4 regions of the Pedobacter sp. FW305-3-2-15-E-R2A2 genome follow, and region 3 is predicted to be linked to each of the others. Evidence: riboswitches for the same ligand, from Rfam matches in the RefSeq annotation. Region 3 holds a riboswitch; each other region holds the start of a gene.
What was found. Region 3 has a riboswitch for S-adenosylmethionine ahead of AAFF35_RS05120 (SusC/RagA family TonB-linked outer membrane protein). Riboswitches for the same ligand answer to the same signal wherever they lie in the genome.
Positions count from the first base shown of each region.

Region 1: it holds a riboswitch for S-adenosylmethionine, as region 3 does, so the genes downstream of both, AAFF35_RS18525 (O-acetylhomoserine aminocarboxypropyltransferase/cysteine synthase) here and AAFF35_RS05120 (SusC/RagA family TonB-linked outer membrane protein) in region 3, are expected to answer to the same signal.
Region 2: it holds a riboswitch for S-adenosylmethionine, as region 3 does, so the genes downstream of both, AAFF35_RS05555 (cysteine desulfurase family protein) here and AAFF35_RS05120 (SusC/RagA family TonB-linked outer membrane protein) in region 3, are expected to answer to the same signal.
Region 4: it holds a riboswitch for S-adenosylmethionine, as region 3 does, so the genes downstream of both, metH (methionine synthase) here and AAFF35_RS05120 (SusC/RagA family TonB-linked outer membrane protein) in region 3, are expected to answer to the same signal.

Region 1 is NZ_CP151803.1:4,601,351-4,606,492, reverse strand. It holds gene AAFF35_RS18535 (homoserine dehydrogenase) at 1-156, opposite strand, end outside; gene metX (homoserine O-acetyltransferase) at 164-1,222, opposite strand; gene AAFF35_RS18525 (O-acetylhomoserine aminocarboxypropyltransferase/cysteine synthase) at 1,226-2,533, opposite strand; SAM riboswitch class I at 2,767-2,880, opposite strand; gene AAFF35_RS18520 (aminotransferase class I/II-fold pyridoxal phosphate-dependent enzyme) at 3,052-4,167, opposite strand; gene AAFF35_RS18515 (hypothetical protein) at 4,282-4,773, shown strand; gene AAFF35_RS18510 (TSUP family transporter) at 4,871-5,142, shown strand, end outside.
Region 2 is NZ_CP151803.1:1,334,742-1,339,883, reverse strand. It holds gene AAFF35_RS05560 (metallophosphoesterase) at 1-952, shown strand, start outside; gene AAFF35_RS05555 (cysteine desulfurase family protein) at 1,025-2,191, opposite strand; SAM riboswitch class I at 2,291-2,393, opposite strand; gene AAFF35_RS05550 (CDP-alcohol phosphatidyltransferase family protein) at 2,599-3,324, shown strand; gene AAFF35_RS05545 (GtrA family protein) at 3,324-3,770, shown strand; gene AAFF35_RS05540 (helix-turn-helix transcriptional regulator) at 3,875-4,744, shown strand; gene AAFF35_RS05535 (DUF983 domain-containing protein) at 4,756-5,142, shown strand, end outside.
Region 3 is NZ_CP151803.1:1,224,941-1,230,082, reverse strand. It holds gene AAFF35_RS05120 (SusC/RagA family TonB-linked outer membrane protein) at 1-2,611, opposite strand, end outside; SAM riboswitch class I at 2,860-2,970, opposite strand; gene AAFF35_RS05115 (DUF6266 family protein) at 3,398-4,237, shown strand; gene AAFF35_RS05110 (hypothetical protein) at 4,248-5,142, opposite strand, start outside.
Region 4 is NZ_CP151803.1:169,751-174,892, reverse strand. It holds gene AAFF35_RS00665 (S41 family peptidase) at 1-46, opposite strand, end outside; gene murQ (N-acetylmuramic acid 6-phosphate etherase) at 235-1,041, shown strand; gene AAFF35_RS00655 (hypothetical protein) at 1,053-1,622, shown strand; gene AAFF35_RS00650 (Bax inhibitor-1/YccA family protein) at 1,674-2,426, shown strand; SAM riboswitch class I at 2,544-2,653, shown strand; gene metH (methionine synthase) at 2,769-5,142, shown strand, end outside.

The DNA of each region.
Region 1 (5,142 bases), 3.4 Mb from region 3:
GGTGAAAAGGTGGGCATCTAAGCTGCGTTTCTTATCCGGGTTTTTGATGGCGATTTTAATGATCTCCAGGTTGAGGTCCTGACCACGAATGATGTCGTGTAATCCCTGACCTACAACTCCAAATCCAAATAAACCAATTTTAAGTTTCTTGCTCATCTAAGTACTATGCTGTTTTATGTAATTTAATTATTTTCTTGTTGGTGCTTTCTTTCAGGAAATTGCCGATCACATTGGTCAGAATGTCTGTCTCAATCAGGAAACCGTCATGGCCATAGGCCGATTTGATGGAGTGAAAGGCAGCATCCGGAATGTGTTTGGCCAGGAATTCCTGTTCAGTGATCGGGAACAATACATCGTTCTCTACACCAATCACCAAAGTGTTTGGTTTTACCGTAGACAAAGCTTCTGTAACACTCTTTCTGCCTCTGCCTACATTGTGGCTGTCCATCGCTTTGCTCAGGTACCAATAGCTGTAAGCATTGAAGCGCTTACATAGTTTTTCTCCCTGGTAGTTCTGGTAAGAAGAAGCACGGAAAGAACCGGTCTTATCGTTTACGCTTTCCAGTTGGGTATCGGTATAAGCATCGTAGCTGCGATAAGACAATAAAGCAATGCTTCTTGCTGTTTTCAAACCTTTTAATCCGCCATCTGGTTTCTGTGCATAGAAACTTCTGTCGGTACTGATGGCCAGACGCTGACTTTCATTGAAAGCAATTCCCCATGGGGAATGAACCGCATTGGTAGCCACCAGGATCAGATTTTCTATGGCTGAACCATCAGTAATAGCCCATTCCAGTGCCTGTTGCCCGCCAAGGGAACCACCGATTAAGACCTTAATGTCTTTAATGCCCAGGTGTTCTGCAAGCAAACGATGCGCAGAAACGAGATCACGGATGGTAAATTCCGGGAAAGACAGGTAATAAGGTAATCCGGTAACCGGATTCTCGCTTAATGGATTGGTGCTTCCATAATGGGAGCCCAATACATTGGCACAAATGATAAAATGTTCTTCCGGATTAAACAGGTCGTTATTACCGAAAAGGCCTTTCCACCAATCCAGCACATCTGAGTTCGCCGTCAAAGCATGACAGGCCCAGATCACATTGTCTTTTTTGGCGTTCAGTTTTCCATAGGTCTGATAAGCAAGCTCTATTTTGCGCAATTTCTTGCCATTTTCGAGCTTGAAAGTCTTGTTATGGGTATATGTGGATATCGTGCTCATTGTTTAGTTTAGGTTGATTGCAGCAAATGCCTGTTCAAAATCTGCTTTAATGTCGTCGATGTGTTCAATTCCTACGGATACACGCAATAGGTTTGGTGTTACTCCTGCAGCAATTTGCTCGCTTTCGCTCAGCTGCTGGTGTGTGGTTGCTGCCGGCTGGATGATCAGCGTTTTCGCATCTCCAACATTCGCCAGGTGGCTGACCAGTTTCAAATTGTCTACCAATGCAGTGGCCTGACTTTTCTCTCCATGAAGCTCGAAAGACAAGACGGCTCCGAATCCATTCTGCAGGTATTTCTTCGCATTTGCATGATATGGACTACTTTCCAGACCTGGATAGTTCACACTTTTTACGGCTTCATGATTTTCCAGCCAGTTGGCCAATGCGAGTGCATTGTCTACATGGCGCTGTACGCGAAGCGAAAGTGTTTCCAGTCCCTGAATCAAGAGGAAAGAGTTGAAAGGGGAGATGGCAGGGCCGAAATCCCTCAAGCCTTCCACACGGGCGCGGATGATGAACTGGATGTTTCCGAATGGACCGCCGATGCCAAAGACATCATTAAAGACCAGTCCGTTATATCCTTCGGAAGGTTCGGTAAATTGTTTGAACTTACCATTGCCCCAGTTGTAATTTCCGCCGTCAACGATTACTCCGCCGATACTCGTTCCATGTCCGCCGATCCATTTAGTGGCCGATTGAACGACCACATGTGCACCATGTTCCAATGGACGGAACAGATATCCGGCAGCACCGAAAGTATTGTCTACGATGAGTGGAAGGTTGTGTTTACCAGCAATAGAGGAGATCTTTTCAAAATCAGCAATGCTGAAAGAAGGATTTCCTATGCTTTCTAAATAAAGTGCTTTGGTGTTGGCATCGATCTTGGCCTCAAAATCTGAAGCATCATCGCCATTGGCAAATTTAACTTCAATGCCTAAACGTTTAAAGGCTACTTTGAACTGGTTGTAAGAACCACCATATAAATGAGAAGAAGACACGAAATTATCTCCGGCTTCCAGAATGTTATTTAAGGCAATGAATTGTGCTGCTTGTCCGGAGCTCACTGCCAGGGCAGCAACACCGCCTTCCAAAGCGGCTACACGTTTCTCAAAAACGTCTGTTGTTGGATTCATGATCCTGGTATAGATATTTCCGAATTCTTTTAAAGCAAAGAGGTTGGCGCCATGTTCTGAGTTTTTGAATCCATAAGAAGTAGTCTGGTAAAGTGGAACGGCTCTTGAACCTGTTGTTGGGTCAATTTCCTGACCTGCGTGTATCTGAAGGGTTTCGAATTTATGATTGGCTGACATATGTTATTCTTTTAAGCGTTTGGTAAATAAGGATTTAGGGAATCTGCTCATGCGGTAATCTTGCATAAGGGGATATAGCTGTTTAGCGTACCTCAATGAGGCCTTCCGGATGGATCAAGAATGCAAAAGGAAGATTTTGTTGATTATCGTATGCAACAGCACATACAAATCGTATGCTGCGGGCAACAATAATTAAAAGAATCTGATGTAATTTTAACTGTTCTCATTGTCTTAATTTATCTCTCCAGATGGCACCATGCCAGCCGGTCAGGAATTGGCACCTTCTCCATTTTGGGAGGGTTGCCAGTGGGTCAAAGAGCCTGTCTCTCGCCACTTCTTTATAAATCAAAACCCAGTTTAGGAGGTAATGACTTGAATAGCTTTCGCTAAGAATAGTTCAAATGTAAAGCTAAGTGACAAAATAACCAAAATTATATTCTGGTTATTTTGTAATTAACTGATAATAAGCGATATAAATTGTTGTTTTAAGATTTGATTTTTGGTGGTATCGTTATTTTTTAAGCCAAAGCCTGATTGAAATCTGCGATAAGATCATCGATATGCTCTAGTCCGACAGAGACCCGAATTAAATTCTGTGGGGTCTTGGTGTCCGGACCTTCTACCGATGCACGGTGTTCGATCAGACTCTCTACACCACCCAGACTGGTCGCCTGGGCAAACAGCTTTACGGTGTTGACTACCTTTCGGGCTTCATCGGCACCACCACGCACAAGGATGGATAACATGCCGCCGAAACCGCTCATTTGTTGTCTGGCAATTTCATATTGAGGATGGTCCGGCAACCCCGGATAAAATACCGCTTCAATTTTCGGGTGCTGCGCTAAATATAAAGCCAGGGCCATTCCGTTTTCGCAATGTCCACGCATCCGGTAGGGAAGGGTTTTGATGCTTCTTAACAATAAAAAGCAATCGAATGGAGAAGGTACCGCTCCGCCGACCTGCTGGATATTTCTGACCTTCTCCCAAAAAGGCGTTTTCTCCGCTGTGATGAGTGCTCCGCCCAGTACATCACTATGACCACCGATATATTTAGTGGAAGAATGCATCACGATGTCTGCACCCAATGCAATCGGATTTTGCAGGCATGGAGAAGCAAAGGTACTGTCGCAGGCCAGGATCAGGTTGTGTTTTTTCGTGATGGCGGCAATGGCAACGAGGTCTGTGATTTTCAGCAAAGGGTTAGATGGGGTTTCTACCCAGATCATCACCGTATTTTCTCTGATGTAACTGGAGATGTTTCCAACATCGGTCAGGTCAATAAAGTCGATGGTTAAGGTGTCTGCAAAAATAGATTGCAACTGTTTTTTAAATCCCCAGTACATGTCGTCAGGAGCAATGATATGGCTTCCTGGTTTTAAGGCCTGAAAAAGAGACATTCCAGCGGTATTGCCGGAAGAGAACGCACAGGCATCTGCGCCATGCTCCAAATCGGTCAGCACCTTCTCGAGTGCAGAGCGGTTAGGATTGCTTACACGGCTATACATATGTCCGCCGGAATAGCCACCGTCTTCATCTCTGAAAAAAGTTGTGGACAAATTAATAGGCGGCGTCACGTCTTTTGTGCTGCTCTCGTACAAATTTCCGGAATGGATCGCTAAAGTTTCTGGTTTCATTTTCAGGAGGATAAATAGTGAATTAAGGCGCTTGGTACAACAATGCTAAAGGTAAAAATTATTCTGTTGAAGTTTTGGCAAGATTTATGTATTAGAGAAGAAAAACAAATTGATATGAAAAGAATATTCCTGATAGCAGCCATTTTATGCAGTTCATTAATGGTTTTGCAAAGTTGTTCACCAAAAGGTGGTGCTGGTCAAACGGTTGTTAAGCGTGGTGATGTAACAGGCAACTGGGTGCTGAACGACATTACTTATGAAGGCATTCCTCAGTCATCTGTAAAAACATTGTTTGGTGAAAGCTCAGCTAGTTGCTTTGTTGGAAGTACCTGGAGATTAACAAATAGTGGTAATGGAAGCTATAGCTTGCCAGGTGGTGCAGCTTGTGCCGCAAAAACACAGACCATTTACTGGTCGGCAAGTGTTCCGGATCAAACTTTCCAGTTCAAGAAATTATATGAAGGTGATAAAGCTAAAAACGTAACTGAAGGTTACAGATTGGTACTTTCTTCTTCCACAAAAGAATCATTGGTGATCAAATCACCAGTAGAATATGGTAATTCAACTGCTTATATCGTGTTAAACTTTACTGCAGCAGCAAAATAGTTTTAGTAAATTTGGTTTAGGTTAAAGAGGACTCAGTGGTGTGGGTCCTCTTTTTTTATATTAAAAAAGGCTACTTTTGCGGCGTTTAAGAAATGCTATGATGCCAGATCTGATTATACTCTGTATAGTCTCCTTTTTTGCCGGATTTATTGATGCCATTGTTGGTGGGGGAGGTTTGCTTCAAACTCCAGCCATCATGATCGTTTTGCCACAATATTCTGTGGCTACCCTTTTCGGGACGACCAAAATTCCTTCGCTCTCCGGAACTGCATTTGCTGCCTGGAAATATTCACAGAATGTAACGCTAAACTGGAAATTGCTGATTTATGTGGCCATGCTGGCTTTTGTCGGGGCAATTCTTGGTGCACA
Region 2 (5,142 bases), 110 kb from region 3:
CGCCAGTGAACTCGTTTTTATCATTGTATTATTCCTTGGCGACGGCTATCGCCTGATTACCGGAGGGGCAAGAAATGTCTACTGGGTGGAGTTTGGCCTGCTGCTCTTTGGGATCACGGTGCTCATTTTCCTGTATGGCATTATCAAAGGAAAATATGCTTACCGGGTGATCAAACATACTTTATACTTCGAGGATCTGCCGGAAAATTTTGATGGCTTCCGCATTACGCAGATCTCAGACGTACATGCAGGCAGCTTTAAGAATGCCAAAGCAGTGCAAAAAGGGATTGATCTGATTAAAGCACAAAATTCAGATTTGTTTGTGTTTACGGGAGACCTGGTCAATAATAAAGCGGAAGAAATTCTGCCCTGGATGGGACATTTTTCGCAGGTAAAAGCGCCTTATGGTCAGTTTTCCATCCTTGGGAACCACGATTACGGAGATTATGTGAAATGGGAAAGCGAACCTGTTAAACAAGCCAACCTGCAGGATTTAAAAAGACACCATGGAGAAATGGGCTACCGTCTCTTGTTAGATGAACATGTGGAACTCGAAAAAGATGGCCAAAAGATCATTCTTGCAGGGGTTGAAAACTGGGGGATTGGGTTTGGTGAACGCGGAGACCTTAAAAAGGCACTTCAGGCTGCTGATCCACAAAGCTTTAAAGTATTGCTTTCCCACGATCCGACACACTGGGATGCGGAAGTTAAAAAATGGCCTTCAAAAATCCACCTGACCTTATCGGGGCACACGCATGGCATGCAGTTCGGAATGGAAGCATTTGGGATCAAATGGAGCCCTGTTAAATACAGGTATGCGCATTGGGCTGGTATTACCTCAGAAAATGGCAGATATCTGAACATCAACAGAGGTTTCGGCTTTCTTGGCTTCTCCGGAAGGGTTGGCATCTGGCCGGAGATTACCGTCATTGAATTAAAGAAAGGGAGATAAAGCAAGTGTCCCGAATAAGCTGGCTGCTTATTCGGGACAATACATCCAAAACTTTCATCCAAAGCTTTTCTGCTACGAATAAGCTTCAGTCGTTTCCAGTAATGATTCCCTGATGTATAAGCTGGCCAGTTTTTCAACCGCGTAATCGATTTCTTCTTCTGTATTGTAACGGCTAAAGGAAAAACGCAGGGTTGGTCTGCTAAAATCATAACCCAGGGCAGAAAGCACATGCGATCCTGCGCCGGAATGACTGTTACAGGCACTTCCTCCGGAAGCAGAGATCTGATGCTGATCCAGGTAGTGAAGCGGGCTGATCCCACTTTGCAGTTCAGGAAGAGAAACACTCAGGACACTGTTTAAGGTTCCATGATTTTGTGCTGAATTCCCGTTAAAAGAGATTCCCTGAATTTTATCTGTCAGCTTAAAAATCATTCTTTCTTTTAATTTAACTAAGTGTTTTTGGTTGGCCGACTGGTTCCGGTAAGCGATTTCCAATGCTTTCGCCAATCCCACAATTCCGGTTACATTTTCCGTTCCTGCCCGTTGCTTGTATTCCTGAGCTCCCCCATTGATCAATGGCTGTAACTCATGAGCGGTATTCCGGTAAAGGAAGCCCACTCCTTTCGGTCCATGAAATTTATGTGCAGATCCAACAAGGAAATCAACATTTAAAGATGGTGTATCGTACCGGTACTGGCCCATCGACTGAACCGTATCTGAATGAAAAACAGCCCGGTACTTTCTACAGACCGCAGCAATAGATTCGATATCATTGAGGTTTCCTATCTCATTATTTCCATGCATTACAGAAACAAAGGCCTGTTCATTGGCAGCAAGGAGCTGTTCCAGATGAGCCAGGGAAATGTTTCCTCTTTCATCATGCTGCAAATAGACAATCCGGATTTCTCCGTTCTTCTCCAATGCTTTTAAAGTATGAAGCACGGCATGATGCTCAAAAGGAGTCGTAATCGCTAAGCGGATGTTATGGGCGCGGATGCCCGAAAGAATGGCGGTATTGTCTGCCTCCGAACCTCCGGAGGTAAAAACGATATGACGTGGCGTCGCATTTAACAAATCGGCAATGATCCCTCTTGATTGCTCAATGGCTACTCTTGCTTCCCTCCCATGAAAATGAGAAGAAGAAGGATTACCGAAGTTTTCAAATAAATAAGGCTCCATGGCCAAAAATACTTCTCTGTTTAAAGGTGTTGTTGCAGCGTTGTCTAGATAAATTCTCATGTTAATGGGTTTAATAGATTAATAAAAATCTACTTAATCAGCTTCGAGAAATAAGGCAATGGATGAGTCAAAAAGAAACCGCAAGCATGGGTTTCAAACAACTTATCTCTTCCGCAATTTTGCGGACAGGAATTAGCACCTTATTATTCAACAGGTTGCTAAGACATCACAGGGCCTTTCCCTCAGTCTTTCTGGATAAGTAAATAAATGTAAGAACAGTTACTGTCAGCAAAGATATGACAAAGACTACTAATTTCATAGACTTTATGAAAAAAAATTACAAATCAGAGAATTTCAGTCATCCAATTGCTACTTCTACCTAATATTTAACTTTTTTTTCCTTTAAGTCAGGATTCATTTACATATTTTTGCGGGATATTCAAAAAGAATATTTTTATAAAGCCTGAATGGAAGAAAACAAATTGAGAGAAGAAGTGCGCCCGGTAACCGGCGACAACAGTATTTTAAAAAGGATATTCCAGGATAGAAAGAGGACTAATATTTTAAGTGGTGTAGAGCAAAGCACCATTTCCTATCTCGTAAAACGGGTTCCTTCCTTTATTACTTCAGATATGCTCACCTTTATCGGTACTGCAGGTTCGGTACTGGTACTGCTCGGATTTATCCTTGCTACTTATGTCAGCAGAGAATACCTGTTGCTTGGCGTATTGGGTCTGGCCATTAACTGGTTTGGCGATTCACTGGACGGCAGGATTGCTTATTACAGAAATATCCCCCGCAAATGGTATGGTTTTTCATTAGACATCATCATGGACTGGGTCAGCACCGTACTCATTGGCTTAGGCTACCTCGTTTATGCGAGAAATGAATATGAACTCATTGCCTTCGTTTTTGTGGTCCTTTATGGCTGGGCGATGATCATTTCACAGCTCCGTTATAAGATCACCGACATTTACAGCATTGATGCAGGCCTGGTTGGCCCTACCGAAATCAGGATCATCCTCGCCCTGATCATCATTCTGGAAGTCATCTTCGGGCATTTAATAGAATATTTTGCCGCCGCAATCTGTGTTACCTTATTTATCATTAATTTCATAGATACCCGGAAGTTATTAAAGCTTGGCGACATCAGGGATAAAGCCGAGCGCGAAGCAAAGAAAAAGGCCAGCTAATGAGCATCATGAAATCTGTATATGTTTTTGCCAAGGCACAGGTTTCGGCTTTTTCCGGTGGAATGCTGGACTATGGCACCATGATTCTCTGTACAGAGCTCCTGCACATCCATTATACCATTTCCATTGCCATTGGCGGAGTGGTCGGCGCTGTTGCGAACTTTTCCATCAACCGCTACTGGACTTTTAATGCCAATTCGGCCCACAAAACTCCCGTAGGTGATCAGCTGACAAAGTTCATTTTTGTAGTGGCAGGAAGCATCGCACTAAAATCCTCAGGCACCTGGCTTTTAACCAACTGGCTTCATCTTGATTATAAGATCACCAGAATCATGGTAGATATCATCGTTTCTTTGAGTTTCAACTATGTTTTACAGAAGTATTGGGTATTTAAAAAAACGGCTCCGGAATTAAAAACACCACAAAAGGAGGAGATAAACGCCTAATCCGAGCTATTCGACAAGAGCAATAGAAAACAAATCAGTAAATAGTACCATTTTATGAAGAATTAATACCGCTTATAAATCAGGGGTAAGAAGTATCTTTGTATATGAAAAATGACATCCCTGTTTACGACATCAGTACTTTTGAAGAATACAAAAATGCCGGTATCCTTGTCAGCAGATTTGGGCATTATTCTAAACAGTATTTACACTTACATTCCGCACACCGCCACTCTTTTTACCATTTGGTGTATTTTACCAGTGGCAGCGGGACCCAAACTATAGATTTTCAGAATTATCCGGTCATGCCCGGTTTGATTTACTTTATGACCCCGGGACAGGTACACAGCTGGTCTTTTAACACGGAAGTAGAAGGTTATATCATCAATTTTTCTGAAGATTATTTCAAATCCTTTTTATACAACCCCTTATATCTGGAGAATTTCAGCTTCTTTGATGAACATTCCGGAGATGCAGTATTGGTATTGCCCAATGAAGCAAGGGAGAAAGTTACGGCACTCTTTGAAGAGATCCTTAACGAAGGAAAGGAAGCGCGTGCCTTTGATGCTGACCTGGTCAGGATCTTAATGTTAAACATCTTTATTCAGGTATCCAGGGGCCTCAGCTTGAAACAGCAGACCCAAACCAATTCCTACAACCAAACCCTGTTGAAGAGCTTTAAAAAATTAATCGAAACTAATTTTATTGAATTGAGGTTTCCTAAACAATATGCGGAGTTATTATACATTACCCCGAATCATTTAAATGCATTATGCAATGACCTTTTAGGAGTTCCTGCAGGGCAACTGATTCGCGACAGGGTAATTTTAGAAGCCAAACGACTATTGATCAACATGGAACTCTCTATTGCTGAAATCTCGGAGAAGCTCGCTTTTAGTGATCACTCCTATTTCATTAAATTCTTTAAAAAACAGGTGGGCGCAACACCGGATAAATTCAGAAAACAAGACAATTAAAACACACAGATATGAGCAGCACAGATCAATTAAATCATACACCACACGTTTCTCAATGGTATGGCATTACACATTCCAAATGCCCAAGATGTAGAGAAGGTAAAGTTTTCACCGGCGCCACCTATGGCTTCAAAGTACAAAAAATGAACGAACGTTGTCCGCATTGCGACTTGAAATTCGAGCGTGAACCCGGATATTTTTATGTAGCCATGTTCGTGAGCTATGCCATGAATGTCGCACAGATGATCTCCATGAGCGTTGCAGCCTATGTTTTAGGCTTGCCATTGACTTATGAAAACCTATGGTATTATGTAGGCATCCTTCTGATAGGCGTATTTTTGTTCTCTCCTTTCAACTACCGCTATTCCAGAATGATCCTGTTATATTGGTTATCTCCG
Region 3 (5,142 bases):
TTTTATAGGTAAAGCTGTTGCTGATCCCACCAAGCCAATCGGGCGTAAACTTACCCAGATATTGTTTTGCCGGATTAATTACCGGTGTTCCTCCCGCACCGATGACAATCTGACCAGCAGCATTTCGCTGATAAGCAGTTCCAAAAAAGGTACCATAAGGCTTTCCGATCGTTGCCAATACATCAACTGTTCTGTTGCTCCCGATCGTATAACTGCTTATCAGTCCTTCTTTATCCAATTCCGTTACTTTACTGCGGTTCAGCGCATAATTCAGGTTGATGTCCCAGCTAAAGTCCTGCGATTTCACCGGGGTTAATCCCAGTTGAACTTCCAGTCCTTTATTATTGATGCTTCCGCCATTGATTAATTTCTGATTGTATCCCGTCGAAGAACTCACATTCACCTTTAAAATCTGGTTGATACTATTGGTATTGTAAACACTCAGGTCCAGCTTTACGCGGTTATTAAACAGACCGACTTCAATCCCCGCTTCAGCAGATTTAGTAATTTCCGGGAGCAGGTTTGGATTTAGTTCCACCAGACTCGCCGCCTGCTGTGGATTTCCATTAAAGGGTGCAGTAAAACTATAGGTATTGACCAGTTGATAAGGTTCTGTCGCCTTACCTACTTTTGACCAGCCCCCTCTGATTTTGGCAAAACTCAGCACTTCATTTTTTAGGTCAAAGGCTTCCGTAAGGATCAAACTTCCATTTACTGAAGGATAGAAATAAGATAGGTTTGGTCTTGGTAAACTGGAATCCCAATCGTTCCTGGCCGTTAAATTCAGGAAGGCATAATCTCTATAGCCAAGCTGTCCCGATCCAAAGGTACTATAGGTTCTTAGCTTGCTGTAAAAGTTAGAAGAAACCAGCGGATCTCTGGAATTATTTAAGGTATACAAACCATTTACCGCTAATTTAGTCGCCATCTGGTCATTCTGTTCCAGCGTATTGGTCCTTACATTCACACCCGCCAAAATGTTAAGGGAGAAATCGTTGTTGAGCTTTTTATTAAACTCTAACCTGCCTTCTGTATTGTTTTCATTTACCGTATACGCATCTTCCTGATAAGATCCGAAAGGAGTTCCGTTTGTACCGTAAGCAATTTTTATCTTTCTGCGGTCCGTATAATAGTCAGTTCCTGTTCTGAAATTTGCGGATAGTGCCTCCGTAATTTTATAGTTCAACTCTGCACTTCCAATGATGCGATCCCTTTTCTGACCCACTGTATTTTCATAAGCGATGAAATAAGGATTGCTATAATAGCTGTTGTTCCAGTTGATGTTATTTCCATTGTCATCCTTATATTTTTTAAGCTGACTGACATCTACCTGTCTTCCGAACCAGGTAAACTGAAGCATTGGCCCCGTAGCCCGTTTACCACCTGATGCTGGTAAGTTTGCCGCACTGCTTTTGACATAATTGACACTGGCATTTAAGGTCAGCTTTGGCGTAATGCGGTAAGTGGTATTCAGAAGTAAGGAGTTTTTATTTTGGGACGAATTGGGCAATATTCCACCCTGCGTCAGGTTGTTATAAGAAAAACGAACGTCTTGTTTCTCTCCAGATCCGGCGATGGCTACTCCATTGCTCAAGGCATAACCCGTTTCAAAAAAGTCTCTTACATTATTTGGATGTGCAATAAATGGTTCCGGTTTTCCATTGGTATTGAACTGAGGAATCAAACGGCCATCCAATGCCGGGCCCCAGCTTTCATCTACACCATCATTCAGGCCTCCTCCTTTACCATCCACATAGCTAAACTTACCATTTGAACCTTGGCCAAAAGCATTCTGATATTTTGGAAGCGTTAACAAATTAGAGATCGTGGTGTTCGAGTTGATACTAATGCCCAATCCCTGCTGTCCTCTTCCTGTTTTTGTTTTAATGAGAATAACTCCAGCCGCGGCCCTGGAACCATATAAAGCGGCTGCATTCGGCCCTTTCAATACGCTGATGGATTCTATATCTTCAGAATTGATGTCGGATATCGTATTGGCAAAATCTCTGGAACCGCCACTGCCCAGAAATTGAGAATTGTCTACCGGAACACCATCTACCACGAATAAGGGTTGATTCTGACTGGAAATAGAAGTTTCTCCACGGATGATGATCCTCGAAGAGCCCATGTCTCCCTGACTATTGGTGGTTTGTACACCGGCAATCTTTCCTGCCAATGAATTGATCAGGTTGGTTTCTTTAGCTGTAGAGATGTCCTTGGATTTTAGCTCCTGTGTGGCATAGCCCAATGATTTCTTGGCCTTAGTAATCCCTAACGCAGTTACCACCACTTCATTCAAGTCATTTAAAGATGGTTCAAGGCTGATCTTCAAATGACTGATTCCTGCGGTAATCCTGATTTCTTTAATGGCATAGCCAAGATAACTGACCCGAATCACATCGTTCAGGTTTGCCTGTAGGGAGAAGTTACCATTTCCATCTGTAATCGTCGCATTGTCTTTTCCTTTGATCGTTACCGAAGCTCCTGGAATTACCTGTCCGTCGGCACTATCGCTCACCACACCGGTAACTTTAACAGACTGTGCCTGGGCCGTTAGCAGGAAAAAAAAGGACAAAGCAATCCCTATAAAAATTTTGTATATTTTTAACATATTGGTTTTTAAATAAGTGTAAGAAATTTAGAATTTGGCAGGGCTAGATGCCGCAACAACACATGGGTATGGCCTTGCACATATAGCGTTCCGGTGCAGGAAGGTAAAAAGATTCAGCGCAATTGGTTTTGTAAACAAGTAATTGTAGGTTCATATGTTAACATTTTAAGTTTAAGATGCACCTGCATTTCCTTCTTTTTCTCTGATGAGGTATGGCTTGATGAGCAGCAGCTTTGTAGCTGTGAAACTGCTTATCTTATTCGCTATTTGCGAATTGGAATTAGCACCTTTTACCGGGTTAACAGGTATAGGTTGCTAAGACATCATAGGGCCATTCCCTCAGTCTTTCTGGATAAGTCGGAAGATTAAAGAAGCATCTTCGACAGCAAATATACAAATATTCTAGTAATCCTATAGGAATTAATAATATTTATTATTTCATTAAAGCAAAGCCTTTAGATAAGGATATAAAATAGCTCCTTATACCAGGTTCAAGTCCTCTTCTGAGACAATATAACTTAGCATTTCAATCATTGGAGAAACAGTTTACACAGTCTTTTCAATTATGCGGATTTTATAGCGGTATTAAATGGGAGTTGCTAGGGCCTCGACCGACCTGTAACCCATTCAGAGGCTGCCATAATAAGTCCCAGATTTATTTTAATTTCTAAAAAAGGGAAGAGCCTATATACAGCTTCTGTCTTTTCTTTGAAAAAAATTACCATACAGATATTGTTGTAACTGAAAATTAAACGTATATTCAATTACACAATTAACTTATAAATTATGGCAATCTTATCAAAAAGCGCTTTTGGTTGTCCCAATGGGAAAATCGGAAACATGGTTTACTACATGCTCAAAGGACAACCAGTCTGCAGGCTGATCGGTGAACAAGGCGAGCCGAGCATTAAACAACTGGCCAATTATCAGGCCATGAAGGTCACAATGGTTCTTATAAAACAGATGAAAGAGTTCATTACCAACAGTTTTGAACTGGAAGCGAGGGGAACCGTGAAAAATGCACACAACCTTGCGGTCTCTTACAATAAAAAACAGGCATTGCAGGGAGAATATCCTAACATCAGCGTAGATTACAACAAGGTGGTACTCAGCTATGGGGAACTTCCGGGAGCGAGGGATTTCAGCATCAGTAAAACGGAAACAGGATTGATCATAAACTGGAATCCGGAAAGCTATGCGGGAGGGCACGACGGTGATGACATCCTCATGATTCAGCTCTATTATCCCTTGATAAAAAAAGGAAGATCCTTACTGAATGCATCAAGAAGGGATTCTGCCCAGGTATTTATCCCCATAGAGGAATCGATGATTCAACAGCCCATAGAGGCATATGCCTGCTTCAAATCAGCCGATGGAAGGCAGATTTCAAACAGCATCTATCTGGGAAACATAAATGGAACCGTAAAAAGTGCCCAGGAACAAGCTGCTCAGGAAAGATATATCACCTTAAAAACCAGGTTTGATCAGATTGAAACCAACTATCTAACCCAGCAAAGACAGATTGAAATGGCCCAGAAGGACGAAGACAAAGCTTTTCGGAATCTGAAAGTAGAATACCTGTCTCTGAAGGAGCAATTAGCGCACCTTCCCGGAGGTCCTGGTTAAAGATCAGCCTTTAGGGTTGGTCTTGCATATATTTTGTAAATACGGGCTGAAAAGCGGCTAAAGTCTTTGGTTCCTTCTTGCTCAACTTACCTTTATTATAGATCTCATAATAAGGGCTGGAGCCTGCTGTCCAGTTAATTCCGGAAATAACCTTTCCCTGAGTGTCGGTTTGCAAATAGGTTAAAACCTCCGCTGTTTCTTTAACAGCCCCACTTTTATAAATGGCAAGGAGTGCTTCTTCCTTAGAAAAGGAATCACCAAGATGCTGAAAGACCAGATTCAGGTCGGTTGTTTTGGGCAGGAATAAACTGAAAAAAAGTTTAGTATTGATTTTATGGACATGTAAGGGCTCAACGGTCAATTCTATGTTTTTACTGGCATTATAATAGGTAACGCCGTCTTTTTTCATCCCGATTATTCTGCTGTTTGCCGGAAGCTTGTCCATATTAAAAGTGATCTGCTGATTGTAAAACAAAGGCTTTCCTGAGACCGACATTTCGGTGGTCAGGCATTGATCTTTGTAATAGATTTTGATGTTGGATACCGTGTCTTCCAGATTACGGATCAGGATCGTATCTGCCTTTTTTTCAAGGATAATCCGGTTGTAATAATTCAGGGCAAAAAGGTCTACCGTAAAATGCTCCAATTCCCCCTGCTTCCAGTCCTTTACTGTTAATCCACCTTCCAGTTTAAAATATTCCGGCCCATCTATGATTTTTCCATCCTTATAAACCGATCTGGTTTCAAGGAAATTCTTCCCTCCTTCAGCTCCCTCCTCTAAACCGGATTTCGAATATTGATACCTGGCCTGGCCATTTTCATATTCATCCACCAGGTAAAGGTTTAATCCCGAAAGCACTGTTTTAAAGAAACCACTAAAAGGTTTCCCATCTTTATACGTCCGC
Region 4 (5,142 bases), 1.1 Mb from region 3:
AATAAGTAAGGGCGATCAAAAGGTTATATCGGGTAGTCTTTTTCATGGTTAAATGCTGCGTAAAGTTATAAAATAACCCTGTCAATTAATAAATTAAGTCTTATTCATTTGTAATTGTTTTGATAAATTTCAGGATTATCGGGAATGTTGCCTGGTATTGTCTTATTTGAACTGATTTCCGGTAATATTTCCGGTTTAAAAAGAAAATCACGAATTTTATCAAAAAAACCACATATGATAAGAGTAACTGAGCAGGAGTCAAAGTATAACAACATTGATCAGATGTCTGTACTGCAAATTCTTCAAGACATCAATAAAGAAGACCAGACAGTTCCTCAGGCAGTGGAAAATGCCATTCCACAAATAGAGAAATTAGCTACCTCAGTTGCAGAACGTATGATCGGTGGAGGCCGCTTATTCTATATCGGAGCAGGAACCAGTGGTCGCCTGGGTGTAGTAGACGCCTCAGAATGCCCGCCAACCTTCGGCGTTCCCTTTGATTGGGTAGTCGGTATCATTGCCGGCGGCGATACAGCGATCAGAAAAGCGGTAGAAAATGCAGAAGATGATGTTGAACAGGCATGGATAGACCTTCAGGAATACAAAATCAATGAAAAAGACTGCCTGATTGGCCTGGCCGCATCAGGAACCACTCCTTATGTAGTCGGCGGACTAAATACAGCACGTAAACACGGCATCTTAACCGGGTGTATCGTTTGTAATGAAGGTGGACCTATCGCTGCTGAGAGTGATTTCCCGGTAGAAGTGGTGGTTGGACCGGAATTCCTCACTGGCTCTACGCGTATGAAATCAGGAACTGCACAAAAATTGGTTTTAAATATGCTTAGTACCACAGTAATGATAAAACTGGGTCGGGTAAAAGGAAATAAAATGGTAGATATGCAGCTGACCAACCATAAACTGGTTGATCGTGGCACACAAATGGTAATGGAAGAACTACACATTGGCCATGATCAGGCGGCAGATCTGCTCATCCGTTATGGAAGTGTACGTAAAGCGGTAGAAGCAGGCACCAAATAATCTCATAAAATATGCACGAAATTGAGCCTTTCTACCTGTGGCGCGATGATTACATCGCTGCCGAAGATGAACGTTCGCCTTTTTACAATACGGAATACTCAGAGTTCTATTTTGACAAACAACTTTACAATTTCCTGATTCATCCTCAATGGGACGACTTTGGATCCAATACACTATACCTTAAAGTTTTGTATACGGATTACGATAGGAATTATGCCATCATAGAGTTCATCGGAGAGTGGAATGATGCGATCGGAAATGACATTATGCTGTTGAAAAGGGAGATCCTGGAACTGATGATCGATGAAGGAATTAATAAATTTATCCTTGTCGGAGAAAATATCCTGAACTTCCATTCTTCCGAAGACAGCTATTATGAAGAGTGGTTCCAGGACGTTGAAGATGGCTGGATCACGGGAATTAATTTTCAGCAGCATGTAATCGATGAATTCAGAAGCGGCAATATTGACTACTACATTAACTTTGGCGGTCAGCTTGACGATTTGGCATGGAGAACATTAAAACCCCTTCAATTATTTAAAAAAGTAGAAGAAATCCTGACAAAACGACTCGGGGCATAGGTTTTGTAAGAAGATAAACAATTAGTAACTTTAAACTAAAATTTAAATAAAATGGATAACAACAATAATTACCAGTGGGCACACAAATCTGTTATTGCAGAACAGCAAACCGGAATGGTTGCCAAGAAGTTCTTTGCAAATGTCTTTCTATGGATGTTTGTAGCGTTGAGTTTATCAACAGTAGCGGCTTTGGTTATCTCTACTTCTCCGGCAGCATTAAGCCAGTTGGTGAATTTTGAAACCGGACAAAGAACTGTATTAGGATATATTGCCATGTTTGCCCCTCTGGGCCTGGTACTATTAATGGGAGCTGGATTTAGCCGTCTTTCTTATGGCGCACTATTAGGCGTTTTCGTCTTATTCTCCATCCTCTTAGGGGTGAGTTTAAGCTTTATTCTTTTAATATATACTGCCGGATCTATTGTGGCTTGTTTTGCCGCAGCAGCAGGTATCTTCGGGATTATGGCCGTTCTTGGTTATACTACTGATGTAGATTTAAGTAAATTCGGACCAATCTTAATGGTTGGTGTTGCAGGATTATTCATTGCCAGCATCATTAACATGTTCCTTGGAAGTCCTACTTTTAGCTATATCATGAGCTTCTTTGGTGTAGCCATCTTTACCGCTCTTACGGCGTATGATGTTCAAAAGCTGAAACGTATCGGTGCAGGTATCGAAGAAAATGGTGATCAGATGGTTGCTGCAGATGCTAAAAAATTAGCCATCATGGGTGCCTTATCACTTTATCTTGACTTTATCAACATCTTCCTATTCTTATTAAGAATCTTCGGAAGCAGAAGATAATCACAATTTTACAGAATATTGTTCCGAAGGCCATGCAAATTTGCATGGCCTTTGCAATTTTATATGCTTTAAGCGCTGTTTTTTTGGAAATCATTTTTCTTTGTTGCATTTTTGCAGTGCTTATAGAGAAAGACGGAGGGATTAGACCCTGCGAAGTCTTAGCAACCTGTGCTTACAAGGTGCTACATTCTACTGGAACCGAACCATTGGTTCCCGAAAGATAAGTTAAAGTCGACCTTATACCGGACTTTTCAATAAGCTTTTTGACTGCGTATAAAATAGTAACCAGTATGATATTCATACCCGGAAGCTCTTTTCTTACGCGTTACCGGAGAAAACAAAATGGACATTAGAGCAGAGTTAGAGAAACGCATATTGATTATTGATGGTGCCATGGGAACCATGATTCAGCGTTATATCCTGACAGAAGAAGATTTTAGAGGAGAGCGGTTTAAAGACCACCCATGTGATGTTAAAGGCAACAACGATTTGCTGAACCTCACGCGTCCTGACATCATTAAAGCAATACACACCGAATACCTTAAGGCCGGTGCAGATATTATTGAAACCAATACTTTTAGTACCCAGCGCATTTCACTGGCAGATTACCAGATGGAAGAACTGGATTATGAAATGAGTTTTGCAGGGGCAAAGATTGCGCGTGAAGCGGTAGACGAATTCATGGCCGAAAATCCGGACAGAAGGTCTTTCGTGGCTGGTGCCGTTGGCCCAACCAACAGGACACTTTCCATCTCACCAGACGTGAATGATCCCGGATATAGGGCATTAACTTTTGATGAACTCGTAGATGCCTATGATCAGCAGGTCCGCGGATTGGTGGATGGCGGTTCCGATCTGCTATTAATCGAAACTATCTTTGACACCTTAAATGCCAAAGCTGCTATATTTTCTATTAAAAAATATGAAAAAGAGATTGGCAGAACGATAGAGATCATGATTTCCGGAACCATTACCGATGCTTCTGGAAGAACCCTATCGGGACAAACCGTGGAAGCTTTCTTAAATTCGGTGATCCACGCCAACCCAATCAGTATAGGCTTTAACTGTGCACTGGGTGCCAAAGACATGAGGCCACACATTGAAGAGCTTTCCGCCAAGGCGACTTGTTACGTATCAGCCTATCCCAATGCAGGTTTGCCCAACGAGTTTGGCGCCTATGACGAGATGCCTCATGAAACGGCGCATTTAGTAGAAGATTTTATACAACATGGATTTGTAAATATTGTGGGTGGTTGTTGTGGCACAACACCTGAACACATCAGCTGTATTGCTGCCAAAGCCAAAAAAGTTAGCCCAAGAAAAATCCCTGAAGTAGCCCCATACTTACGCCTAAGCGGCCTGGAACCCGTAACTATTACCCCGGAAAGTATTTTCGTCAACATTGGGGAAAGAACAAACATCACCGGATCCCCTAAATTTTCGAAACTCATTTTAGGTGGCGACTATGAAGCTGCCCTTACTGTTGCCCGTCAACAGGTAGAAGGTGGTGCCCAGGTGATCGACGTAAATATGGATGAAGGGATGTTGGACGGAGAAGCGGCAATGGTGAAGTTCTTAAACCTGATCGCTTCTGAGCCCGATATTTCCAAACTTCCAATCATGGTCGACTCCTCCAAATGGAGTGTCATTGAAGCCGGATTAAAATGTTTGCAGGGAAAAGGAATCGTCAACTCCATCTCTCTGAAAGAAGGGGACGAAAAGTTTAAGGAAAGCGCCCGCAAAATCATGAATTACGGCGCAGCTGTGGTGGTGATGGCCTTCGATGAACAAGGACAGGCAGACAACTTTGAAAGAAGAAAAGAAATCTGTAAACGCTCTTATGATATTTTAGTGAATGAAGTTGGATTCCCTGCGGAAGACATCATCTTTGATCCAAATATCCTGACCGTAGCAACCGGTCTGGAAGAACACAATAACTATGCAGTAGACTTCATTAATGCCACCCGATGGATCAAAGAAAACCTGCCTTACGCTAAAGTAAGTGGAGGAGTTTCCAATATATCTTTCTCTTTCAGAGGAAATAATACCGTGAGAGAGGCTATGCACTCCGCATTCCTGTACCATGCCATTAAAGCAGGTCTGGATATGGGGATTGTAAATGCCGGAATGCTGGAAGTTTATCAGGAAATACCACCAGAACTTCTGGAACGTGTGGAAGATGTATTGCTCAACCGCAGGGAAGATGCAACCGAAAGACTGGTAGAATTCGCGGATACCATTAAATCTAAAGGAAAAGAGATTGTCAGAGATGAGGAATGGAGAAAAGAAAGCGTAGAAAGCAGATTGTCTCATTCCTTGGTAAAGGGCATTATAGAATATTTAGATGCCGATGTAGAAGAAGCCAGACAGAAATATCCTAAACCAATACATGTGATTGAAGGTCCGCTAATGGATGGGATGAACATCGTTGGAGATCTCTTTGGGGCAGGAAAAATGTTTCTTCCTCAGGTGGTGAAATCTGCCAGGGTAATGAAAAAGGCCGTGGCCTATCTCCTCCCTTTCATCGAGCAGGAAAAACTGGACAATCCTGATGGAAAAGCAAGTTCATCCGCAGGAAAGGTATTAATGGCCACCGTAAAAGGCGATGTTCATGATATCGGGAAAAACATTGTAGGTGTAGTATTGGCCTGTAATAACTTCGAGATCGTAGATCTTGGTGTGATGGTTCCTGCACAAACCATTATTCAGAAAGCCA